One region of the Brevibacillus sp. HB1.2 genome, then DNA from elsewhere that is predicted to be linked to it. Evidence: riboswitches for the same ligand, from Rfam matches in the RefSeq annotation. Region 1 holds a riboswitch; each other region holds the start of a gene.
What was found. Region 1 has a riboswitch for lysine ahead of HPY28_RS09500 (aspartate kinase). Riboswitches for the same ligand answer to the same signal wherever they lie in the genome.

Region 1 (4,219 bases):
AGCCAAGGTACTGAAAAACCGCGTCCGCTCTTATTTTACAGGCAGTCATAACGGGAAGACGCAGCTGTTGGTCAGTGAAATCGTGGACTTTGAGTACATTGTGGTATCCTCCGCGATTGAGGCGCTCATCCTCGAGTGCAACCTGATCAAGGAGCACGATCCGCGTTACAATGTCATGCTCCGCGACGACAAGACGTATCCGTACATCAAAATTACGAATGAGGCGCAGCCACGCCTGGAGATTACCCGTAAGGTATTAAAAGATAAAGCCAAGTATTTCGGTCCGTATCCGAATGCCGGAGATGCCTCCGAGGTGAAGAAGCTGCTGGATCGCCTCTATCCGTTGCGCAAGTGCCGCAATATGCCCAAGCAGGTTTGTCTTTACTACCATTTGGGACAATGTTTAGCGCCCTGTGTGTACGAGGTATCGGCAGAGGAAAATCAGCGTTTGGTGGATGAAATCAGCCGGTTCCTCGATGGTGGCCACGAGGAAATGAAGCAAACTCTCACGGAAAAAATGCTGCAAGCCGCTGAAAACATGGAGTTCGAACGAGCCAAGGAATATCGCGATCAGATCAAGAGCATCGAAGCGGTGATGGAGAAGCAGAAGATCACGTTCACGGATACGGTAGACCGCGATATTATCGGATTTGCTGTGGAAAAAGGCTGGATGTGCATTCAAGTGTTCTACATGCGAAAAGGGAAGATGATCGAGCGTCAGACGACTTCCTTTCCATACTATGGAAGCGAAACCGAGGACTTTATGTCTTATGTGAGCCAGTTCTACTACGATAAACAAAATGCGCTACCAAAAGAAATTTTGCTCCCGCAAGAGAGTGAACCGGAGCTTTTGGGTGAGTGGCTGGGCATCAAAGTCCATGCTCCGAAAAGAGGCAAAAAGCATGAGCTCGTGAAGATGGCTTCCGAGAACGCCCGTATTGCTTTGCAGGAGAAGTTCGCGCTGATGTCCAAGGACGATGCTCGTACAGTCCAAGCGGTACACAATCTTGGTCACATTTTAGGGATTCCGGTTCCTCATCGAATTGAAGCGTTTGACAACTCCAACATTCAGGGAACAGAGCCTGTGTCTGCAATGATTGTGTTTACAGATGGTCGCCCTGACAAAAAGGAATACCGCAAATTCAAGATCAAAACCGTCGAGGGGCCAGATGATTACGGCTCCATGCGCGAAGTGGTTCGCCGTCGTTACTCACGCCTGCTGAAAGAAAACCAGCCGATGCCTGACCTGATAGTGATCGATGGTGGAAAAGGCCAAATCAGTGCGGCTATGGACGTGCTGGAAAACGAGCTGGGTCTCTATATTCCCGTCTGTGGACTTGCGAAGGACGAGAAGCACCGTACCGCTCAGCTCATGTACGGAGATCCGCCAGAGCCTGTGAATCTTAGACGTGATAGCTATGAGTTTTATTTGTTGCAGCGCATCCAAGATGAAGTCCACCGTTTTGTTATTACATTCCACAGACAATCCCGGACAAAAACGATGCTCTCCTCGCAGTTAGATGAGATCCCGGGTATCGGTGAGAAGCGACGCAAGCTGTTGTTCTCTCATTTTGGCTCGTTGAAAAAAATGCGAGAGGCGACCGTTGAAGACTTCCGCCAATTAGGGATCGGTGACAAGCTGGCAAAAGAAATCATCGGGCATCTGCGCAAGCTGGACACATAGCACATGTAACTTTTTGAACAACCTCTAAAAAGGAATTGATCCATTTTTAGACTCATGATATAATCCGATTCAAACAGAATAGTTAGCCTCACTTCCATTATGGAGTGAGGTAGAGGCGCGAAAACCAAGAGTACCACCCTGAGATCGGGAATCTGTGAAGGGGACGGGAAAGGGGAATTCGCCGAAGTGTGGAGGGAAACCCGCTTTTCTCCATGCTGGGTCTGCGTTGAACAAATGCAGGACTGTCATCTGCACAATGACCAATTGTCAGATGGAGAGCTATCTCACGGTGTGTCAATGTGAGTTTTGATGGTGATGACTGTCAATCTTCGTTGTCCGCGTGTATTGGGAGGGAGGAACCGGTATGTCGAAACAGTAGGCAGCGGCAGGTCTTATTCCTTGTCGGTGCCTTTTTTGTAAAATAAAATGCAAGATTTTTCCTTATAGAGAGAATAGTGAAAAACCATACGATACGAGATAAATACCAACATTGGATATGAGAAAAAGGGAGAGAAGCCGCATGGGGTTGATCGTGCAGAAATATGGAGGCACCTCTGTAGGTACCATTGAGCGAATTTTACGAGTTGCGGATCGAATTGTCAGCTACAAAGAGGAAGGGCATGATGTGGTAGTCGTTGTTTCTGCAATGGGCAAATCTACTGACGTGTTGGTAGATATGGCCAAGCAGATAAGCGCATACCCATCCGAGCGTGAAATGGATATGCTGCTGACCACGGGGGAGCAGGTATCGATCGCGCTTTTGTCGATGGCCTTGCATACAAAAGGCTACGACGCCATTTCTCTTACGGGCTGGCAGGCTGGAATCACCACGGAGGCGATTCACGGAAGAGCACGGATCAAGCAGATTGATCCAGAGCGGATTCAATCCGAGCTCGGCCGTGGTCGTGTGGTGATCGTGGCAGGATTCCAAGGGATCAGTGACGAAGGTGAAATTACGACGCTCGGCCGCGGTGGATCGGATACATCTGCGGTTACACTCGCAGCGAGCTTGAACGCTGAGAAATGCGAAATCTTTACAGACGTGTCCGGGGTGTATACAGCTGATCCGCGAGTGGTTCCAGCTGCGAGCAAGCTGGATACGATCTCGTATGATGAGATGCTGGAGTTGGCGAACCTCGGTGCAGGGGTTCTTCATCCAAGGTCAGTAGAGGCTGCGAAAAAATACAAGGTAAGGCTGGTCGTCCGCTCCAGCTTTACTGCCGAAGATGGTACGTACGTTGAGGAGGTTGCCAACATGGAAACAGGAAGAGTAGTAAGTGGAGTTGCACACGATGAAGATGTAGCCAAAATCACGGTTGTCGGCATGCCTGCCAAGGTCGGGACGCTCTCCCGTCTGTTCAATACGCTGGCGGACAATCAGGTGAACGTCGATATCATTATCCAAAGCTCTTATGATGCGTCTGTTACGAATATTTCTTTTACAGTTGCAGCGGATGACCTGAAAAAAGCACTGGATACGCTGGACAGAAACAAAAACGAGCTTGGCTTTGAAAAAGTCGATTTCGAGGAAGGCTTGACCAAGGTATCGATTGTTGGCTCAGGCATGATCAATAATCCAGGGGTAGCTGCCGAAATGTTCCGTGTCCTGGCAGAAAAAGAAATTTCTATTAAAATGGTATCTACGTCTGATATCAAGGTTTCTTGTGTCATTCCAGCAGCCTTGACGGAGCTGGCTGTTCGCAGTCTTCATTCGGCATATGGTCTGGATGTCGAGGAAACCGCGGTCGTGCACGGAGTATAAAACATGGATGCTCCCTCTCCCTTTGTTATAGGTAGAGGGGGCATTTTCTTCATGACGCCACTTGTACAGATATACGTATGTCAGAGGAGCTTTCCATTTCGATTTTGCTGAACGCTTCTCTTTCTTTCCATTGCTCAATCATACCAGCAATGATCCCAGCCTCAAAAGAAAGACTGAATCCTAGTCTTTCGATAGACTGGTAGCTAAAAATGGAATGAGTAAGCGAATAGACGATAGTTTGCCCGGACTCCTCCACGACGTCGAGCTGGCCTAATCCGAGCCGAATAAAAGGCATAATCGGGCCTGTTGCAGATTGAATGGGGATTTGGCGGCCCATATTTTTTCCAATCCAATAGAGAATATGGTTTTCACTATCGCCTAGCAGGGTGCTAGTCAACGTTTCGCGTAGAAGATGATAGCCAAGATAGGGCATATTCATTCTTTCCGCATAGGGAATGGTCTCTGGCGGCAACAGTGCTGCAAGCTGATCCTTCTCTTTCATATGTGCTTCCCTCCTGTCTGTACTAGATTATGAGGAGGGACTCGCATTCATGACATCTTAATAGAAAAAATAGCTGGACTAAACAAAGTTATTCTATCAATGTATTTAGTACATTGATTGTCTTGACGCTATGTGTCGACAAGAGTACAATTGGATTTGGTCAAAGTTTTGCCCAACTTTTTCTCGGATTTTGACACATTCCGACAAATTCATGTGATCTAGCGAACGCAGTCTTTTTGTGAACAGCGTCAAGACGCTCTTCATAAAATGA
Region 2 (4,219 bases), on a different contig from region 1:
GGATTACGCCTGCATTCGTTCAAGAGAAGCTGGGAAAAGCCGTAGATGAAATGGCAGCCTTTCTTGAGACAGGTGGAACTTATTTGGTGCAGGATGAACCGATTTACAAGCGGTTTGGCAAACGGTTAGAGGGACAGGGGGCGTCTGTTGTTGACAAAGAAAAGATTGCCGCTGTACCGCTTACGATCATGAATGATGTCGCAATGGAGTTAAAGGATTCACGTGCGAATTTTGCCACGGTACAAGGTGCCACGACTGGCTTCGGAGGGATTTTTACCCTCGCGATCGATATCCCTTTATTGATGGGGACATCCCTTAAAGTATTACAAGAGATGGCTCTTGCCTATGGCTATCGACCTGAAGAGAAAAGAGAGCGGCTGTTTGTCGTCAAATGCTTGCAGTTTGCTTCATCAGACATTGTAGGGAAAAAAGCGATACTCGCTGAGCTCTCCCGCTTTGATGATCCAAATGCGCAGAGAGAGGTTATGGCTCAATTGCAAGGATGGCGTGAAGTCGTGGTAACGTACACAGAAAACTTTGGGTGGAAAAAATTGTTTCAAATGGTGCCGATTGCAGGTGTTTTGTTCGGGGCGTATTTGAACCGTTCAACCGTACAGGATGTCGCCGAAGCGGGGATGATGCTGTACCGCAAACGGCGTATCCTGGAGCGGCTACGAGAGAGCGAAATGAGGGAGGAAATTACTGAGCCCACTCCTCAGCAGTAAGAGCGTACAGGAGATGGTCTTCCCATACACCGTTAATTTGCAAAAAGCGTAACGAAAGCCCTTCCTGGCGAAAACGGTTTTTTTCCAAGACGCGAATGGAAGCTTGATTGCGAGGCATAACAGCAGCTTGTACTCTGTGCAGCCCAGCATCCGTTAAAGCAAAGCGGAGGGCGAGATTTACTGCTGATGTCGTATAACCTTTGCCATTGCACGCCTGATCCATAAAGTAGCCAATCGTCGCATTTTGCCATGCGCCACGTGCGACATTCGACAACGCTACACGTCCAATCATCTTTCCGGATTCTCGGGAGAATACGCCGAAAGCATAGGCAGTACCACGTTCAAAATCAATCTGCGCTTGTGAAATCTGTTCTTGCTGTCCTATGAGGGTCAGAAATGAAGCGGGGCGGATTGGTTCAAATGGTTGGAGAAAGTCATGATTACGCAGCCGAAGCTCTAGGAGCTCGGCTGCGTCTTGTTGTTGGAGAGGCCGTAAGAGAATCTCGTCCGTATGTAGTGACATGAGATCAATCCTCCTTAAAAAGTTGGATTGATAGTATAGCATGTGCCAGAGTATTTGGGAAACATCAATTAGCCGAGCAATTCAACAAATGACACCCCAAATGCTTTGCACGTTTCCACTTCTTTTGCAGTAGGAGAAAGCTCGATTTTCAAACCTTCCAGAGGAGTTTCCGCACCACGCTCGCTCGCCTTTTTCAGCAAAATATCAACAGCTGCACCGACATGCTCGTAAGCGGAGTCGCAAGAGCCAAAAGCAACAACCTTTTTCCCGCTGAGGTCAATATTGTCCATTTCCTCATAAAAATCCAGGCATTCGTCTGGCAGTTCACCGTCGCCCCATGTGTAGGCACCAAGCAAGATTCCGTCGTAAGCTTCGAGTTCTTTTGCGTTCGCATCCATCACTTCTTTTATCTCCAGCTCAGCACCAGTTGAACGAATACCTTCTGCAATTGCTTCAGCAATTTCTTGAGTATTCCCTGTCATGCTCGCGTATACCATCAAAATGCTCATAAAACGTAAAACCTCCAATTCAGATAATGAGTATCATTCTCATCAATAAAAATAATGAAAATGAGAATCGTTGTCAATAACTTTTTTCTTATTGCCACGTTTCATTGATTTTGGTAGAGTTAAATAAAATTATAATAATGTACTCTAAATAGAGGTGCGCCGAAGAAGAGTAAGTCTTTTCGCAATCTGCCAGGGGGCAGGAGAAGGAAGAAAGGCTAAAGCGCCGAAGCTTATGCTATGCCCCTACGTAGCACAGGCTGGGGTGTCTCATGAAAAATGATCATCCTGTCACAAGGGACCTAAAGTCTTTTTGTGGAGCGCTATTTATGATTTGCTTCTGTAGTAGTAAGAGCAATGAGATAGCGAATGCACTCATTGCTTTTTTTGATTTACCATGCTGTTATTTTGAGGAGGATGTAACCATGAACATGATGGATGCCAACGAAATTATCGCGTTTATTCAAAAAAGCGAAAAGAAAACACCAGTGAAGGTATATGTGAAAGGGAACCTGGAGGGAATCGACTTTGGTGCGAGCTCCAAAGCCTTCATTACTGGTCCTACTGGTGTTGTTTTTGGTGAGTGGAAAGAGATTGAGCCAGTGCTCGCTGCTAACGCAGACAAAATTGAAGATTATGTGGTAGAAAGCGACCGCCGCAACTCCGCTATTCCATTGCTGGATACAAAAGGAATTCAAGCACGTATTGAGCCAGGCGCAATTATCCGTGACCAAGTGACAATCGGTAACAATGCGGTCATCATGATGGGTGCTTCCATTAACATCGGCGCAGTTATCGGTGAAGGTACGATGATCGACATGAATGTTGTTGTAGGTGGACGTGGAACCATCGGGAAAAACTGCCACATCGGCGCTGGATCGGTTATCGCAGGCGTTATCGAGCCACCATCTGCACAGCCAGTTGTTGTCGAAGACGATGTTGTCATCGGAGCAAATGCTGTCATTCTGGAAGGTGTTCGCGTAGGAAAAGGTGCTGTCGTTGCAGCGGGTGCTGTCGTGATTGAAGATGTACCTCCATACGTAGTAGTTGCGGGAACGCCTGCTCGTGTGATCAAGCAAATCGATGAAAAAACTCGTTCCAAGACAGAGATCAAGCAGGAGCTACGTCAGCTGTAAGGGAGAGAGTGCACATGGACTGGCGTTCGCTCGATGAACAATATATCGTCTCCTCTTACAAAAGACTTCCGATTGCCATAGAAAAAGGCGAAGGAAATTACTTGTACGATACGAATGGAAAGAGCTACCTCGACTTGTTTACCGGACTCGCGGTAAACGTTCTGGGGCATTCTCATCCGCGCATTGTACAGGCTCTGCGTGAGCAGGGAGAGCGCTTCTTGCATATTTCCAATGTATTTTTAAATAAGCCCGCTATTCGTTTGGCCGAGCGTTTGGTTGCGAACAGCATTAGTGGAAAAGTGTTTTTCACCAACTCTGGTGCAGAGGCTACAGAGTCTGCGATCAAGCTGATTCACAAATGGACGAAGAACGAGGGAGCAGGTCGTGAAGGCATCGTTGTCTTACGCAACAGTTTTCACGGGCGAACACTCGGAGCAGTGCGTCTGACGAGGCAGGCTCACGTCTATCAAGACTTTCCTCAGCCGGCTTTTCCTGTTTATGAACTGGATGTGGAAGACACGGAAGGATTGCGAGCGATTTGCCAGGAAGCAAGACCCGCTGCGGTCCTCATGGAGCCAGTCTTGGGTTCTGGCGGTGTCGTGCCGTTAACGGAAGCGTTCTTGCGAGAGGTAGCTGCGATCTGTGAACATGAAGGCATGCTCTTTGTCATGGACGAGATCCAGACAGGAATGGGCAGAACAGGAAAGCTGTTTGCTTATGAGCATGCAGGCGTAACGCCAGACCTGATCCTTTTTGCCAAAGGCATAGGGGGAGGGCTTCCCCTCGGCGGTGTCATCGCTGGCCCAAAGCTGATGAACCAGTTCAAACCGGGGGATCACGGAACGACTTTTGCACCATCGCCACTGTCTGCTGCCCTAGGGAATGTCGTGTTGGACGAATTGCTTGATCCAGCCTTCAGCGCTCACGTAGAAGAAGTGATTGCGTACCTGTGGGCGGGCTTGGAAGCGCTGCGAACGCGTCTTCCAGATCAGCTGCAATCCCTTCGCGGAAAAGGCTTGATGGTTGGAATTCCGCTCTCTTCCACCCCGGAAGAGGTAAGCCACTTGCAGCAAGCATTGCTTGACGAAGGAATTCTCGTTGACGTGACGCAGAAAACGATTGTTCGTCTGCTTCCGCCACTGACGTTGACAAAAGCCGATGTGGACCGTTTTCTTGCTGTGTTTGAGGAGCAATTAACAGCAAGAACAGGTACGAAAAAGGAGGCGTAGACCATGACGACTTCCTTGTTTACACAAATTCGCCGAGACTTGCACCAAATACCGGAGCCAGGCTTCGCTGAAGTGAAGACGCAACAATACTTGCTCGATT
Region 3 (4,219 bases), on a different contig from region 1:
GCTGTGTCCATCATCTTTGTGTAGTTAACTTGTTTTCTTGGTCAAGATCTTCATAAAAGAGGCAAGATTCGTTTGAAGCAATGGTGTGAAGGTAGAAAAGGAAGCATTTTCAGCGAGCGTATTCATTCGACGAACAAATTCAGTGTCGTCCTTTGTATTTACATTCTCAAAGCGGTTAGTGATTTTCGTATTTTTTAAATCGGAAAGAAGCGTAGCTTGTTCGTTCCGGTATTGAGAGATCCAGTCTGGTCGATGTTGCAGCTTTTTGACGAATTGAATCAGCATGCTTACTTTCTCTGTTTGATTGGTAGCCGCATGCATTTTTTTGTAGGCTTCCGGGTCATACCGCTCCATCAGCTTGGACGGGTTAACATAGTCGCTCGGCGCCCCATGTGGTTTTTGCGGAAGCTCTACGTAGCTGACACTGCCGGTTGCAGGGTCAACCTTTCGTGTTTTGGCAACGCCAGCGAGCAAATGGAGGGTATCCAAAAATTCAGCAGCATTTTCATCAGCCATGTATTGGTCTGCCAAATATTTGCCTTGGGTTAAACCGACTTCTACCAAAGCAGCTCTTTCTTCATCGGAGTAGGTGGATGGGGAGTTGAAAAAGTTTTGCTCCAGGATGTGGTCAAAGGCTTTGCGAGCCTCGGGTGGTTTATCTGCAAAAATTTTATCCAAACGCTCATTAATCTCTGTGTTAAAGAAAAATTGGACACTGTGATGCTCGATGACATCAGCAGGGAGCTCTCGTGCCTTGTGAGAACGAAGGTCTACTGTATCGTTCTCGGGCAATGCTAGACGAGTTCCTGTCACCATTTTGGGTGCAAGTTGGTTAGTTGAAAGCTGGGGGGTTAGGTAGCGGGTATTCGATTGGATGTGCATGTTCTACTCTCCTCACATGGATTCATGTTCAGTCGTGATGGCAGGAGATCTGGTTACCTTATATCAGATGACTGGTATGAGTTGTGAGAACGGAAGGAAACGGATCTCAATGGCTTCTTGTCTATACTATCGGCAATTTTTGGGCAGTTTTTAATATGCTGGCAAACATGAAAAAGGACTTCCGTTATCTGAACGGAAGTCCGTACTTATTTCTTCGATTATTTCGTGTGCTCATCCATGCTGAAGTCTACTTGTTCAAGAGGGACGAGCTCGGTCTTTTTGGTAATTTTATAAGCGAGCCAAACGATTAAGAAGAGTGGCAGGCCAATGTAAGAGACCAGGACGCCATACCAGTCAACCGTTCCACCCATGAATGCGGAGTAGTTTTGCCCAATAATAACGATACAGCAAATGATGAAGGCAAAAATCGGTCCAAACGGGAACCACTTTGCCCGATAAGGCAATTCGCTTAAGTCACGACCCTGAGCGATAAACGCTTTACGGAAACGGTAGTGACTAATGGCAATGCCCAGCCAAGCGATGAAACCTGACATACCGGAAGCATTTAGAAGCCAGACGTACACTTCGCCTTCCCCAAACAGAGAGGACAGAAAAGCAAGGGCGCCGACGAGCGCAGTCAAGATCAAGGCATTGATCGGTACGCCGTTACTTGTTACTTTTGCGAACCATTTTGGTGCGTTTCCTTCTTTCGCCAAGTTCCACAGCATGCGTGTAGAGGCGTACATGCCAGAGTTTCCAGCAGACAATACAGACGTAAGAATAACGGCATTCATGACGGATGCTGCAAAAGCAAATCCGGCATTTTCAAAAACAATCGTAAACGGACTGATCGCAATATCCGTAAGGTCGCCACTGATCAGATTTGGATTATCGTATGGAACCAACAACCCGATGATCAAAATAGCGAGGATATAGAAGAGTAGGATGCGCCAAAAAATTTGACGGATGGCCTTCGGAATGTTGCGGGCAGGGTCTTCGCTCTCCCCAGCTGCGACACCAACGAGCTCTGTCCCTTGGAAAGAGAATCCGGCAATCATAAAGACACCGAGCAGGGCCATGAAGCCGCCATTGAATGGCGCGTCGCCTTTGGTGAAGTTTTGGAGGCCGACTGCTTGGCCGCCCATAATGCCAAAAATCATCAACACACCAACAATAATAAAGACGATTACCGTTACTACTTTAATCAAGGCGAACCAATATTCAGATTCTCCATAGGCTTTCACAGACAGGAGATTCAAGGCAAACAGCAATCCGAGGAACAAAGCGCTCCACAATATCGCTGGGGTATCCGGGAACCAATATTTCATAATGAGTGCGGAAGCTGACAGCTCGACGGCAATGGTAATGGCCCAGTTGTACCAGTAGTTCCAGCCGAGAGCAAAGCCGAGAGATGGATCGACGAACCGTGTGGCATAGGTCGAAAACGAACCAGAAACAGGCATGAAGGCCGCCATTTCCCCCAAGCTGGTCATTAAAAAGTAAACCATGATACTAATGGCGAGATAGGCAACTAAAGCTCCACCAGGTCCGGCGGAATGAATCGAGCCTCCGCTCGCGAGAAACAATCCCGTCCCAATCGAGCCGCCGATGGCGATCATCGTCAGGTGTCGGGCTTTTAAACCACGTTGCAATTGATTTTGTGACATAAGCTACTTGCACGACCTTTCTTGATTTTTGAGAAGGAAGGTCGGAAACGAAAAAACCGCCATAGCCAAAAAAATGGCATAGGGCGGTATCATCCAATCCCCACCAAGCCTTCACTGAAGATAGCTCACCACGCTTGCTTGGCATGCAAACGTGACAGTTCTGCCCCTTTCGAGTACAGCCCCAACCCAATCGCACAGAGACGCGATATGAGCTTCGGCGGATTTTCCTTACCTGGAGTCATTGATTTTCTCTGAATCTCGTACAGGATGATATAAAAGCCGCGACCTCTATCCTCACCGTGAAAGATGAGGATAACATGTATGAAATTATGTGATTTATCAACTATAAAGGATTGTTTATGATTAATCAATGTGAAATTTTGTTATTCAAATGAGCGTCTGGCAGGCCAAGAGCCTTGTAACTTGCGAATTTGGACAATTTGTCCCGTATGAAACGCATCATGCAGGACCAGACTCATCACGGTTTGGTAAATGGGCGTATAAGTAGCCGTCTGGTTTAAATCCTCATCCGTCAGCAAGGAAAGCTTTTCATGAATGTGGCGATGGACGCTTTCCATGCGCAAGAGGGTAGCTTGCCAAGCGTCTTCGTCATCCGGACCGCCGGACGGGATGAAGGTATCATCGTTCGTCTCAGCCGAGCTAGGAAATTCAGTGCCCAATAGACGATGCAACAGGCGTTCTTTGTAATAAAGAAGGTGGCTGATGTTTTCCCAGATCGTGTTGGCTGCTTCTCCCACAGGGCGCCAGCTGGCCTCGGCTGCTGATACTCTGGAAAGCGCTTCTTTTAAGGGTGGATACCAGTCTTCCTTGTCATACGTACATTCCCATCCATGCAAAAGCAAATCCTTCCGATTCATACGCTTCCTCCTCGTCTGTGAAACAGATTGATGAAACGCTATAATAGCAGTAAGAAATGAAGATGTAACCAGTTAATTTGATTACGATAGTTACAAAGAGATATTACCATATTCTGTATAGTCATACAAGAGAGAAAAATGTAGGGTTTCGTCAGGAGAGATAATGACATGGACTGGCTTTGTATCGATTTTTTAAATAGTGATTGGCGGGATTGGCGTGGTTCTGGTCGTGCGGAAAATCGTTTGGAGAACCAGGAATGGCTGTCATCCTTTTTGCAAACATACAAGCTAACCGCTCCGCTTCCGATAAATGAGGAGTGTGCCGCTTCCCTTTTGCAGCTGCGCGAACGTTTGAGACGTATGCTGGAAGCTGTTGTCCGTGGAGACCGAATCCAAGAGGACGATCTTGCGGAATTGAACAGAGCTTTGGCTCAGGCCCCTTTTCATATACAGGTGTTGTATGTAGATGAGGAGGGCGGCTACGGGCAAAAGCAATCCAGCTCAACAGAGGGCTGGCCTCTCGTCATGGCACAAATTGCGGCTTCTTTCGCGGAGCTGCTTGCCCAGCAGCATTTGGAGCGAATCAAAATATGTGACAACGAGGATTGCCGCTGGGTGTTTTATGATGAAAGCCGCAACCGGGTGCGCCGCTGGTGTGATGACAAAATGTGCGGAAACCTGATGAAGGTGCGCCGTTTTCGGGAGCGACAGAAGGAAAAAGGCTGATGGAGCCATTACTAACGACCGTCGGGATTTTGTCTCTGACGGTTTTTTTCTAGGTTTGAGACATAA

Region 2: it holds a riboswitch for lysine, as region 1 does, so the genes downstream of both, dapD (2,3,4,5-tetrahydropyridine-2,6-dicarboxylate N-acetyltransferase) here and HPY28_RS09500 (aspartate kinase) in region 1, are expected to answer to the same signal.
Region 3: it holds a riboswitch for lysine, as region 1 does, so the genes downstream of both, HPY28_RS21220 (amino acid permease) here and HPY28_RS09500 (aspartate kinase) in region 1, are expected to answer to the same signal.

The regions. Positions count from the first base shown of each region.
Region 1 covers NZ_JABMIU010000003.1:298,612-302,830, forward strand. The annotation lists gene uvrC (excinuclease ABC subunit UvrC) at 1-1,684, shown strand, start outside; lysine riboswitch at 1,787-1,974, shown strand; gene HPY28_RS09500 (aspartate kinase) at 2,205-3,446, shown strand; gene HPY28_RS09505 (YslB family protein) at 3,496-3,948, opposite strand.
Region 2 covers NZ_JABMIU010000002.1:451,156-455,374, reverse strand. The annotation lists gene HPY28_RS07095 (EcsC family protein) at 1-725, shown strand, start outside; gene HPY28_RS07090 (GNAT family N-acetyltransferase) at 700-1,248, opposite strand; gene HPY28_RS07085 (flavodoxin) at 1,317-1,757, opposite strand; lysine riboswitch at 1,899-2,088, shown strand; gene dapD (2,3,4,5-tetrahydropyridine-2,6-dicarboxylate N-acetyltransferase) at 2,180-2,890, shown strand; gene HPY28_RS07075 (aspartate aminotransferase family protein) at 2,905-4,119, shown strand; gene HPY28_RS07070 (N-acetyldiaminopimelate deacetylase) at 4,123-4,219, shown strand, end outside.
Region 3 covers NZ_JABMIU010000010.1:150,681-154,899, reverse strand. The annotation lists gene HPY28_RS21225 (hypothetical protein) at 25-882, opposite strand; gene HPY28_RS21220 (amino acid permease) at 1,101-2,549, opposite strand; lysine riboswitch at 2,663-2,848, opposite strand; gene HPY28_RS21215 (DinB family protein) at 2,933-3,427, opposite strand; gene HPY28_RS21210 (CGNR zinc finger domain-containing protein) at 3,596-4,153, shown strand.